2 regions of the Clostridium budayi genome follow, and region 1 is predicted to be linked to the other one. Evidence: a T-box and tRNA genes for the amino acid it is inferred to sense, from the RefSeq annotation. Region 1 holds a T-box; the other holds one or more tRNA genes.
The links. The T-box of region 1 lies ahead of leuS (leucine--tRNA ligase). A T-box ahead of a tRNA ligase gene usually reads a tRNA of that ligase, here a tRNA-Leu.
Positions count from the first base shown of each region.

Region 2: it encodes a tRNA-Leu, which carries the amino acid that the T-box ahead of leuS (leucine--tRNA ligase) is inferred to sense. The anticodon was not compared.

Region 1 is NZ_AP042456.1:770,289-774,955, reverse strand. It holds gene ACZ5TJ_RS03535 (YitT family protein) at 236-874, opposite strand; T-box leader at 1,122-1,339, shown strand; gene leuS (leucine--tRNA ligase) at 1,445-3,892, shown strand; gene ACZ5TJ_RS03525 (hypothetical protein) at 4,076-4,303, opposite strand; gene ACZ5TJ_RS03520 (rRNA adenine N-6-methyltransferase family protein) at 4,554-4,667, opposite strand, start outside.
Region 2 is NZ_AP042456.1:2,979,826-2,984,492, forward strand. It holds gene tilS (tRNA lysidine(34) synthetase TilS) at 1-67, opposite strand, end outside; gene spoIIE (stage II sporulation protein E) at 187-2,568, opposite strand; tRNA gene ACZ5TJ_RS14505 (tRNA-Leu) at 2,961-3,049, opposite strand; tRNA gene ACZ5TJ_RS14510 (tRNA-Met) at 3,055-3,131, opposite strand; tRNA gene ACZ5TJ_RS14515 (tRNA-Met) at 3,137-3,212, opposite strand; tRNA gene ACZ5TJ_RS14520 (tRNA-Leu) at 3,247-3,335, opposite strand; tRNA gene ACZ5TJ_RS14525 (tRNA-Met) at 3,343-3,419, opposite strand; tRNA gene ACZ5TJ_RS14530 (tRNA-Met) at 3,426-3,501, opposite strand; tRNA gene ACZ5TJ_RS14535 (tRNA-Leu) at 3,523-3,611, opposite strand; gene ACZ5TJ_RS14540 (S1 domain-containing RNA-binding protein) at 3,905-4,312, opposite strand; gene ACZ5TJ_RS14545 (FtsB family cell division protein) at 4,371-4,661, opposite strand.

The DNA.
Region 1 (4,667 bases):
ATTTATTAACATTTTATATTAATATAATCTCACTTTCAAACTTTTGGACTAAATTCCATTGATATTTTTTATATTTTTATAATAATACAATACTTTTTTTAATACTTAAGCAAAAAAAATAAGCTTAATACAATATTTTAATTGTATTAAGCTTAAAAATTTAATTATTAAATCTTTCTTAAGTATAAAATATTAACTTCTAAAAACTACTCTTTAAACCTTTAATTTACTTTATTTAAGCATATTCACCTTCAATTTCTTCATCATTATTTGATGATTTACCACTATATTCATATATAACTTCTATAAGCTTTCCGCTTATCATAACAGCTAGTATAGAAAATATAATTTGATTGAATCTTAAATATACTAATGACATAATTAAAACTACGGCATCTGTTAAAAAGTACACGTGGTTAACTTTTAGCTTAGTAAATTTAGATGTTACTAAAGCTATAACATCATCTCCACCAGATGCTCCCCCTGCTCTTAAAACTAATCCTACACCAACACCTACAAAAATCCCTGCAAATATACTTCCTATTAACATATGGTCTTTTAAATCTGGTACTAAAAATCCTATAGTTTCAAAAACTCTATATGAAGCAGAAAAAGATATTGTTGCAAAAATAGAACATAATAAAAATTTCTTTCCAAAGAATTTTGCTCCAAGGGCAAAAAGTGAAAAATCTATCAGAATATTTGTTATAGATGGTGAAATATCAAAAACATTTTTGACTAATAATATTAATCCTAATACTCCCCCTTCAGTTACTCCATTTTGATAATTAAAGTTATAACTTCCAAAGGCTAATATCCCTGAGCCTACTATTATAAGTAGGATACTTCTCAAGTTTTTCCTAAATGATACCAAAATATCACTCTCCTAAGTTTAATAAACACTTTCTTCTATTATATTGCTTTATACATTTAGTAGCAAACAGCCTATTTCACTGAATTCATGATTATTCTATCGTAATATGCATTAAAGGTAATGCTTCTCCTTTAACTTCTAATCTCCTAATTACTTATAATATTTCCTACATGATTTGATATAATGATACTTGACTTTTTAAAGTGCTGTAGGATATAATTTTAAACAAATGATTAAAAATAAATATATTATTGCTATGATTAGGAGTAGTACTATACACTTGTAATTTTAGAGAGCTGCTATTTTGGTGCAAAGCAGTATTACAAATATAGGAACTTGTCTATAAGCTTACTTGAGATAATAATCAAGTACGGTTTTAACCGTTAAATTATTGAGTGAGAAAATTTCATAATTTGAGATTTCCTAACAAGAGTGGTAACGCGGAAGTATCCTTTCGTCTCTTATATTTAAGAGATGGAAGGTTTTTTTATTTCAAAAAATGTCTATACTATCCATTAAATACTTAGTAATGATTTATTTACACAATTAATTTATAGGAGGAATTATACCATGGGAAACTACGGAACTGCCATAGATAAAAAGTGGCAAGAAAAATGGGAAAAAGAAGAACTTTATAAGTTTGACCCAAGCAAATTAGATAAAAAACTTTATGTACTTGAAATGTTCTCTTATCCATCAGGAAGTCAGCTACATGCTGGACATTGGTTCAACTACGGACCAGTTGATACTTGGGCAAGACTTAAGAGAATGAAAGGCTATAATGTATTCCAACCAATGGGCTTTGATGCTTTCGGATTACCAGCTGAAAACTATGCTATTAAAACAGGAGTTCATCCACAAGACTCAACTGAAAAAAATATAGTTAAAATGGAAGAACAATTAAAAGCTATGGGTGCAATGTTTAACTGGGAAAATGAAGTTGTAACATGCAGACCTGATTACTATAAATGGACTCAATGGTTATTCTTAAAATTATATGAAAAAGGATTAGCTTACAGAAAGAAAGCTCCTGTTAACTGGTGTCCATCATGTAATACAGTTTTAGCTAACGAACAAGTTGTTGATGGATTATGTGAAAGATGTGATTCTGAAGTAACTAAGAAAGATTTAACTCAATGGTTCTTAAAGATTACAGATTATGCTGATGAACTACTTGAAAAATTAGATGGACTTAACTGGCCAGAAAAAACTGTATCAATGCAAAAACACTGGATTGGTAAATCAACTGGTGCTGAAGTTACATTCAAAGTTAAAGATCATGATTTAACATTTGATGTATTCACAACAAGAGTTGATACTTTATGTGGAGTTTCATACGTTGTTTTAGCTCCTGAAAATAAATTAGTTGATGAAATAGTAACTCCAGAAAATAAAGCTGCAATTGAAGCTTACAAAGAAGAAACTGCTAAACAATCTGAAATAGAAAGACAATCAATTTCTAAAGAAAAAACAGGAGTATTTACTGGAGCTTATGCTATAAATCCTATAAACGGAAAAGAAGTTCCTATCTGGGCTTCAGACTATGTTCTTGCAAGCTATGGAACTGGTGCTGTAATGGCAGTTCCAGCTCACGATGAAAGAGACTTTGCATTTGCTACAAAGTTCAATCTTCCAATAAACAGAGTTATAGCTCCTAAAGATGGATCAGAAACTGAACTTCCATACTGCGAACATGGAATACTTGTTAATTCAGGAGAATTTGATGGATTAACTACAAAGGAAGCTAAAGTTAAAATCGTTGAAAAATTAGCAGAAACTAAGGAAGGTAGCCAAAAGGTTAACTACAGATTAAGAGACTGGCTTGTATCAAGACAAAGATACTGGGGTGCCCCAATTCCAATGATCTATTGTGAAAAATGTGGAACTGTTCCAGTACCAGAAAAAGACCTTCCAGTAAAATTACCATATGATGTTGAATTTGCACCAGACGGTAAATCACCACTAGCTAAGTGCGAAGAGTTCGTTAACACTACTTGCCCATGCTGTGGCGGAAAGGCTAAGAGAGAAGTTGATACTTTAGATACATTTGTTTGTTCATCATGGTATTATTTAAGATACCCAGACAACAAAAATACTGAAGCTCCATTTAATAAAGAACTTATAGATAAAATGCTTCCAGTTGATATGTATGTTGGAGGACCTGAACATGCTTGTATGCACCTTCTATATGCAAGATTTATAACTAAAGCACTTAGAGATATGGGTTACTTAAACTTTGATGAACCATTTACTTCATTAGTTCACCAAGGATTAATCTTAGGACCAGATGGACTTAAGATGAGTAAATCAAAAGGTAATACAATTTCACCTGATGATTACATTAACGAATATGGTTCTGATGTATTTAGAATGTACTTAATGTTTGGATTTGCTTACACTGAAGGTGGAGCTTGGAGTGATGATGGAATTAAATCTGTTGGTAGATTTGTAGATAGAATTGAAAGAAATCTTGAAATTGCAAGAGAAGCTATAAATTCAGGCAATTCAAAAACTACTATAGATAAAGCTGAAAAAGAACTTAACTTCTGGCTTAACACTGCAATTAAAGGTGTTAGTGAAGATGGAGAAAAGATGCAATTTAATACTGCAATTGCAAGAATGATGGAATTTATAAATGCTCTATCAAAATACAATAAAGAAGAAGTTAAAAATACTTCATTCTTAAAAGAAGTATGTGAAAGCTTTATAAAAATACTTGCACCATTTGCACCTCACTTCTCTGAAGAACAATGGAGCTTATTTGGAAATACTACTTCAGTATTTAACGAATCATTCCCAGAATTCGATCCTAAAGCTTTAGTTAAAGACGAAGTTGAAATAGCTATTCAAGTTAATGGTAAGATAAAAGCTAAAATTAATGTTGCATCTGACCTTGATGAAGAAGGTATTAAAGCTGCTGCTTTAGCTGATGAAAATATAATTAAAAATACTGAAGGTAAGAATATAGTAAAAGTTATTGTTATCAAAGGAAGACTTGTTAATATAGTTGTTAAATAAGAAATTTTTAGAGTACTCTTTTTATAGAGTACTCTTTTTTATAAAAAAATTAAGGCAACATTTCTTATTAAACATAATTCTAATAATAAAATATTGCCCTATCTCTTAATATTTAATTTTAAATACATTACTTAAACAACCTTCCAAACTTGGTTATTTTTTTAACTATTTCCTTGAAAATTTTTATCTATTAATTTCTACTCTTTTAAATATTGCTTCTTGTATTGGTGATTCGTAATCAAAACTCCATTTTTCTAAAGAATATCTTTCACCATCTACAATGATGTCTTCTGAATTATCCACAATACATTCATAGCCATCCGCACCTAATTTTTCACACACAGCATTACAAAAACCTTTAGTATTAAAATATCTCTTTTCTAATTGAATTTTTAATTTATCTTTATCCATAATATTCATCTCCTCTTATAATTATTATATCATAACTTTTCATTTTTGTTAAATAATTAACTAGTAAATTTTTAGTAAAGGTTTTCTCCACATTTATTATTCTCTACACTTTTATAATAATTATGTTGTATGTTTAAATATTTATATAAAAATAAAAAGCAATACTTTTTATTAATATTGCTTCTTTAAATTGTTTATTATTTTATTTAAGTCTTATTTTTAAGTAAATATTCTACTAAATAATATAAAATTATTCTAATACAACTTTAAATTTTTGAAGAATATCACTTACTAATTTTTCATCTAACTTTTCATAATATTTTAAGTATCCTGACTCTTGAAGTGATGCAAAGGCTTTTTTACT
Region 2 (4,667 bases), 810 kb from region 1:
CTAAAACCTTATCACCGTTATCTAAAAGTCTATTGTCTTTTATATAGTTTATAAATTTGTTAATCAATTATCTCACTTCCTACGTAATAAGTATTCTCTTATATAATACCTTAATATTCGTCTTTTGTAATGTTAAAAAATAATAAAAGCTGACTAAACGCCAGCTTTATTATTATATATAAACTTTTAATATACAGCATGAACCTTAGAAACTATTATACTCATATCATCTTTTATAGTGCCATTATTAATTTTTTTAGATTCTTCTAATATATCCTCTACAAGTTCCCTTGGATTATTTCCCTTTCCTTTTAAATATTTTTCAAGCCAAGCTGAATCTCCAACTCCATCTTTATCTACATCTAACACCCCATCACTTAATGTTATTATTATATCGCCGCCTTTCAGATTTTCTTCAACGCTTTCAACTAACACTTTATCCATAAGCCCAAATGGTGGCATATTAGATGATATCTTCTTTATTTTATTTCCTCTCTTTATAAAGCTAGCTGCGGCTCCAACCTTTATAAATGATGCTTTTCCTGTATATAAATCTATTGTGCTTAAATCTAATGTTGAGAATTTTTCATCCTCTTCAAACTTCATACTCATTATTGAATTTACAGTATCTAAAGCTGTTTCAATACTAAATCCAGCTTCAACGAATCTTTCAACTAATTCTACAGTAGCCTTACTTTCTTTTGACGCCTCTGGTCCTGATCCCATTCCATCACTTAAAAGCGTCATATATTTTCCACCATCTAATCTTCCAAAACTATAAGTATCTCCTGTATATTCTTCCCCTTCCTTAACTCTCATTCCTGCATAAGTAACAACTTTATACTTAGGCATTTCTTCTAAAACTATATAACAATCTTTATTATTTGGATTAATTCTACATCCATTATTATTTATACTCATAGGCGAACCTACGACTTCATTGATAACTGGAAGAACATTTTTTGCACAATAATCACATCCTGAGCATTTCTCCATACTTACCTTCACATTAGCTCTTCCGCCCTTATCCGTGTAGCAAAATACCTCCTTATAAGCTATAGAATTTTTATTTAGTTCCCTCCTTATAACTCTTTCTAATTCTTCACACCAAGTAACATCTCTCTTAAAATCTGTAATCATTGTATCAAGATTATAAGAAATATTATTTATATGATTTGCTACTATTTTCCTCCCTTCCTCTAGCTTTCTCCTAATTATTTCATTTCCATTTAAAATATTTATTATTTCTTCTGAATTAAATATTAAATCAGATTTTCTAATACACTTTTTTTCAAGCTCTGATGGGAAAGTATGCTTACCTTGCTCTTTCTCTTTAAGCAACACCTCAAAAGCCGTATATGTTTGATTAAATTCTCTATTCCAACATCTATTACAATTTGAACATACACTACAAACTCTATCTGCAAGATTTTCAATAAGCCCTGTACTTTTATTTTTGTAGCATAGCTTATCATTATCAGACATATTGTTTAATGAAGTAGATATAGCCCCTAATGCTAGTCCAAAGTTTTGAACTTTATTAGAAAATTCCTGCTTAACTTGTTCTAAATGCTCTTCATTTATTTTTTCTATTTTACTCTCTGCACATATCTCTATTTCTAACATTTTTAAAAACTTTTTAGGTATTATTAAAAATACCATTCCACCAATTAACATCTCAGATATTCCTTGCATATTAAGTCCATTAGAATAAAAGGATATAATTAAAAATATTAGTATTGATGAAATAAATGAAAATACTTTACCTGTCTCCTTAAATAATCCTGATATTAAACCTACACTTCCATATAGTCCTATACTACTTATCATATCCCCAGTAGTCATACCAACTACTACCCCCATAGCAATTCCTATAGTCGCACCGTTTGTAGCTCCTCCTACATAAGCTATAGAAATTACAATAGCTAAAGATAATATATTTCTAATACTAATTCCAACTATTGAAAAATTACCGACTCCAGCTACCATTAAACATATTATAAAAGCTATGCTAATTAATTCTTCCACATTAAAGAAATAATTAGTGTTATACTCTCCTACACACTTAATACCATATCTAATAACATAATAAATTGGTATGGATATTAAAGTGTTTAACGCAGCCATCGTTACGTTAACGCCCATATCATAATTACTTATAAACACTCCATAAATTAAATAACTTAAAAATAAAATCGCAAACATTTGCTTGTCACTAATTCTTTTTTTCAATTTATCAAATAGTAAACTGTATCCTAACATAAACAATATAATTAGAGCATAAACAAAACCATCTTTTAGCATATTGTTTATTGTAAAGTATCCAACTAATCCTCCTATTGAAGCTGCTAAAACTTTACTTTGATTTTTCTCAAGAATTATACTAATAAGAAATGCTATACCAAAAGGAGAGATTCCAACTATATCTCCTTCTCCAACCATTATAGTTACTCTGCTTAGTAACAGTGTGGTTATAAAAATCAAAGCTAGCTTCATCGGCTCCGTTCTCGTTATAACTGCTCCTTTTTCAAAACCTTTTATTGCACTTCCATTAAGTCTATACTGCATAATCTCTCCTCCTGTTAATTTCCATATTATGTAAATTATTATAACAGGTTTGATTTTCGATTTATGTCAATATATAGTCTAGTTCTAAAGTTTCGTAAGACATTATTCATTTATATTTTTAATATTCTTCTTTTAATAATATTTTTCGATACTTTCTTTTATTATAGAAAAATCCATTGTAAATCCTTTATTTATCAAGAAAATTAAAGAATCATATTAAATATTTTACATGTCACTATAGAAAATATTTTGTTATATATTAAGATATTTTTTATGAATAAAAAACCTCTAAAAGTAATATCCTTTTAATTTATAGATATTTCCTTTAGAGGTCCATATATACTTTAATTTTTACATATAAAAAAAGAACTAAGAATTAATTCTTAGTTCTTTGGTGCCGAAGACCGGAATCGAACCGGTACGGTGTTTAACCACCGCAGGATTTTAAGTCCTGTGCGTCTGCCAGTTCCGCCACTTCGGCAGGCATGGTAGCGGAAATAGGACTTGAACCTACGACACTTCGGGTATGAACCGAATGCTCTAGCCAGCTGAGCTATTCCGCCACGTGTGGTTGCGGGGGCAGGACTTGAACCTACGACCTTCGGGTTATGAGCCCGACGAGCTACCAACTGCTCCACCCCGCGTTATTATATTGTATGCCTTTTTATAAAATTAACTTGGTGCCGAAGACCGGAATCGAACCGGTACGGTGTTTAACCACCGCAGGATTTTAAGTCCTGTGCGTCTGCCAGTTCCGCCACTTCGGCAAGTTAATGGTAGCGGAAATAGGACTTGAACCTACGACACTTCGGGTATGAACCGAATGCTCTAGCCAGCTGAGCTATTCCGCCACGTTATGGTTGCGGGGGCAGGACTTGAACCTACGACCTTCGGGTTATGAGCCCGACGAGCTACCAACTGCTCCACCCCGCGTTATTATGTTTTGAAAAAACTTGGTGCCGAAGACCGGAATCGAACCGGTACGGTGTTTAACCACCGCAGGATTTTAAGTCCTGTGCGTCTGCCAGTTCCGCCACTTCGGCATGCGTTTTTTCTGAATCATTTCTGACGACAATAGTTATTATATAGTATGATTATTATACTGTCAACAACTTTTTTCATTTTATTTTGTTTTTTTGTAATAAAAGTGGACAAAGTGGCTAATCCAGGGGCTTCACGCCATAAAACTTTTTTATTTTTTTCTGATTTATATATGTATATATCAATAATTATGTTGATATTTATCTTTAAACATAAAATAAAAAGCCATCAGTTTATTAACTAATAGCCTTCTATTTATAGATTTATATATTAAATTTATATGATGTCTTAATTTTTAAAATCCTTTTTTACCGCTTTTGCTCTTGAAGTCTTGATGTCTTTTAACATCTTGCATTCTTTCTTCGCTTTCCTTTAAGAATTTTGACATTTGGTCTTCGAAACTTACTGTAGGTTTCTTCTTTTCTTTTCCCCATTCGAATTCTGCTGGTCTGCTTGATCTCTTAGGCTTTACTTCAGCTTGCTTTATTGATAAGCTGATTTTTCCATTATCATCAATTGATATAACTTTTACCTTTACTTTATCTTGTTCTTTTAAATGTTGTCTTATGTCCTTTACAAAAGAATCTGCTACTTCTGATATGTGAACTAGACCTGTCTTTCCGCCTTCTAATTCAACGAAAGCTCCGAAATTTGTGATATTTACCACTGTACCCTCTAATATGTTTCCTGCCTCTAAGGTCATGTTTAAAAGACTCCTCCTTAATTTTTAAAATAAATATATATGTTATTATTATAATAACCTAATTTTTAGACGTTGAGTCACCTTTTTTATCATTTATGACTTTTTCTCCGGGCTTAACCATGTTAAGTCTCTCTCTAGCCAATGTTTCATTATACTCTTCAGAATTAGCACTTTTAACTTGTTCTTCAAGCTCCCTGTTTTTTTCTTTTATTTGTTCTAATTCTGTCTTTTTATTAGCTATTTCTTTTTCAATTCTTTTCATAGCTCTTTCTTGTCTAACAAAACCAAGTAAAAAAACAAGGCATAATACTAAGATTATTAAATTCTTCCCTTTTAATTTCTTTATCATCCCATA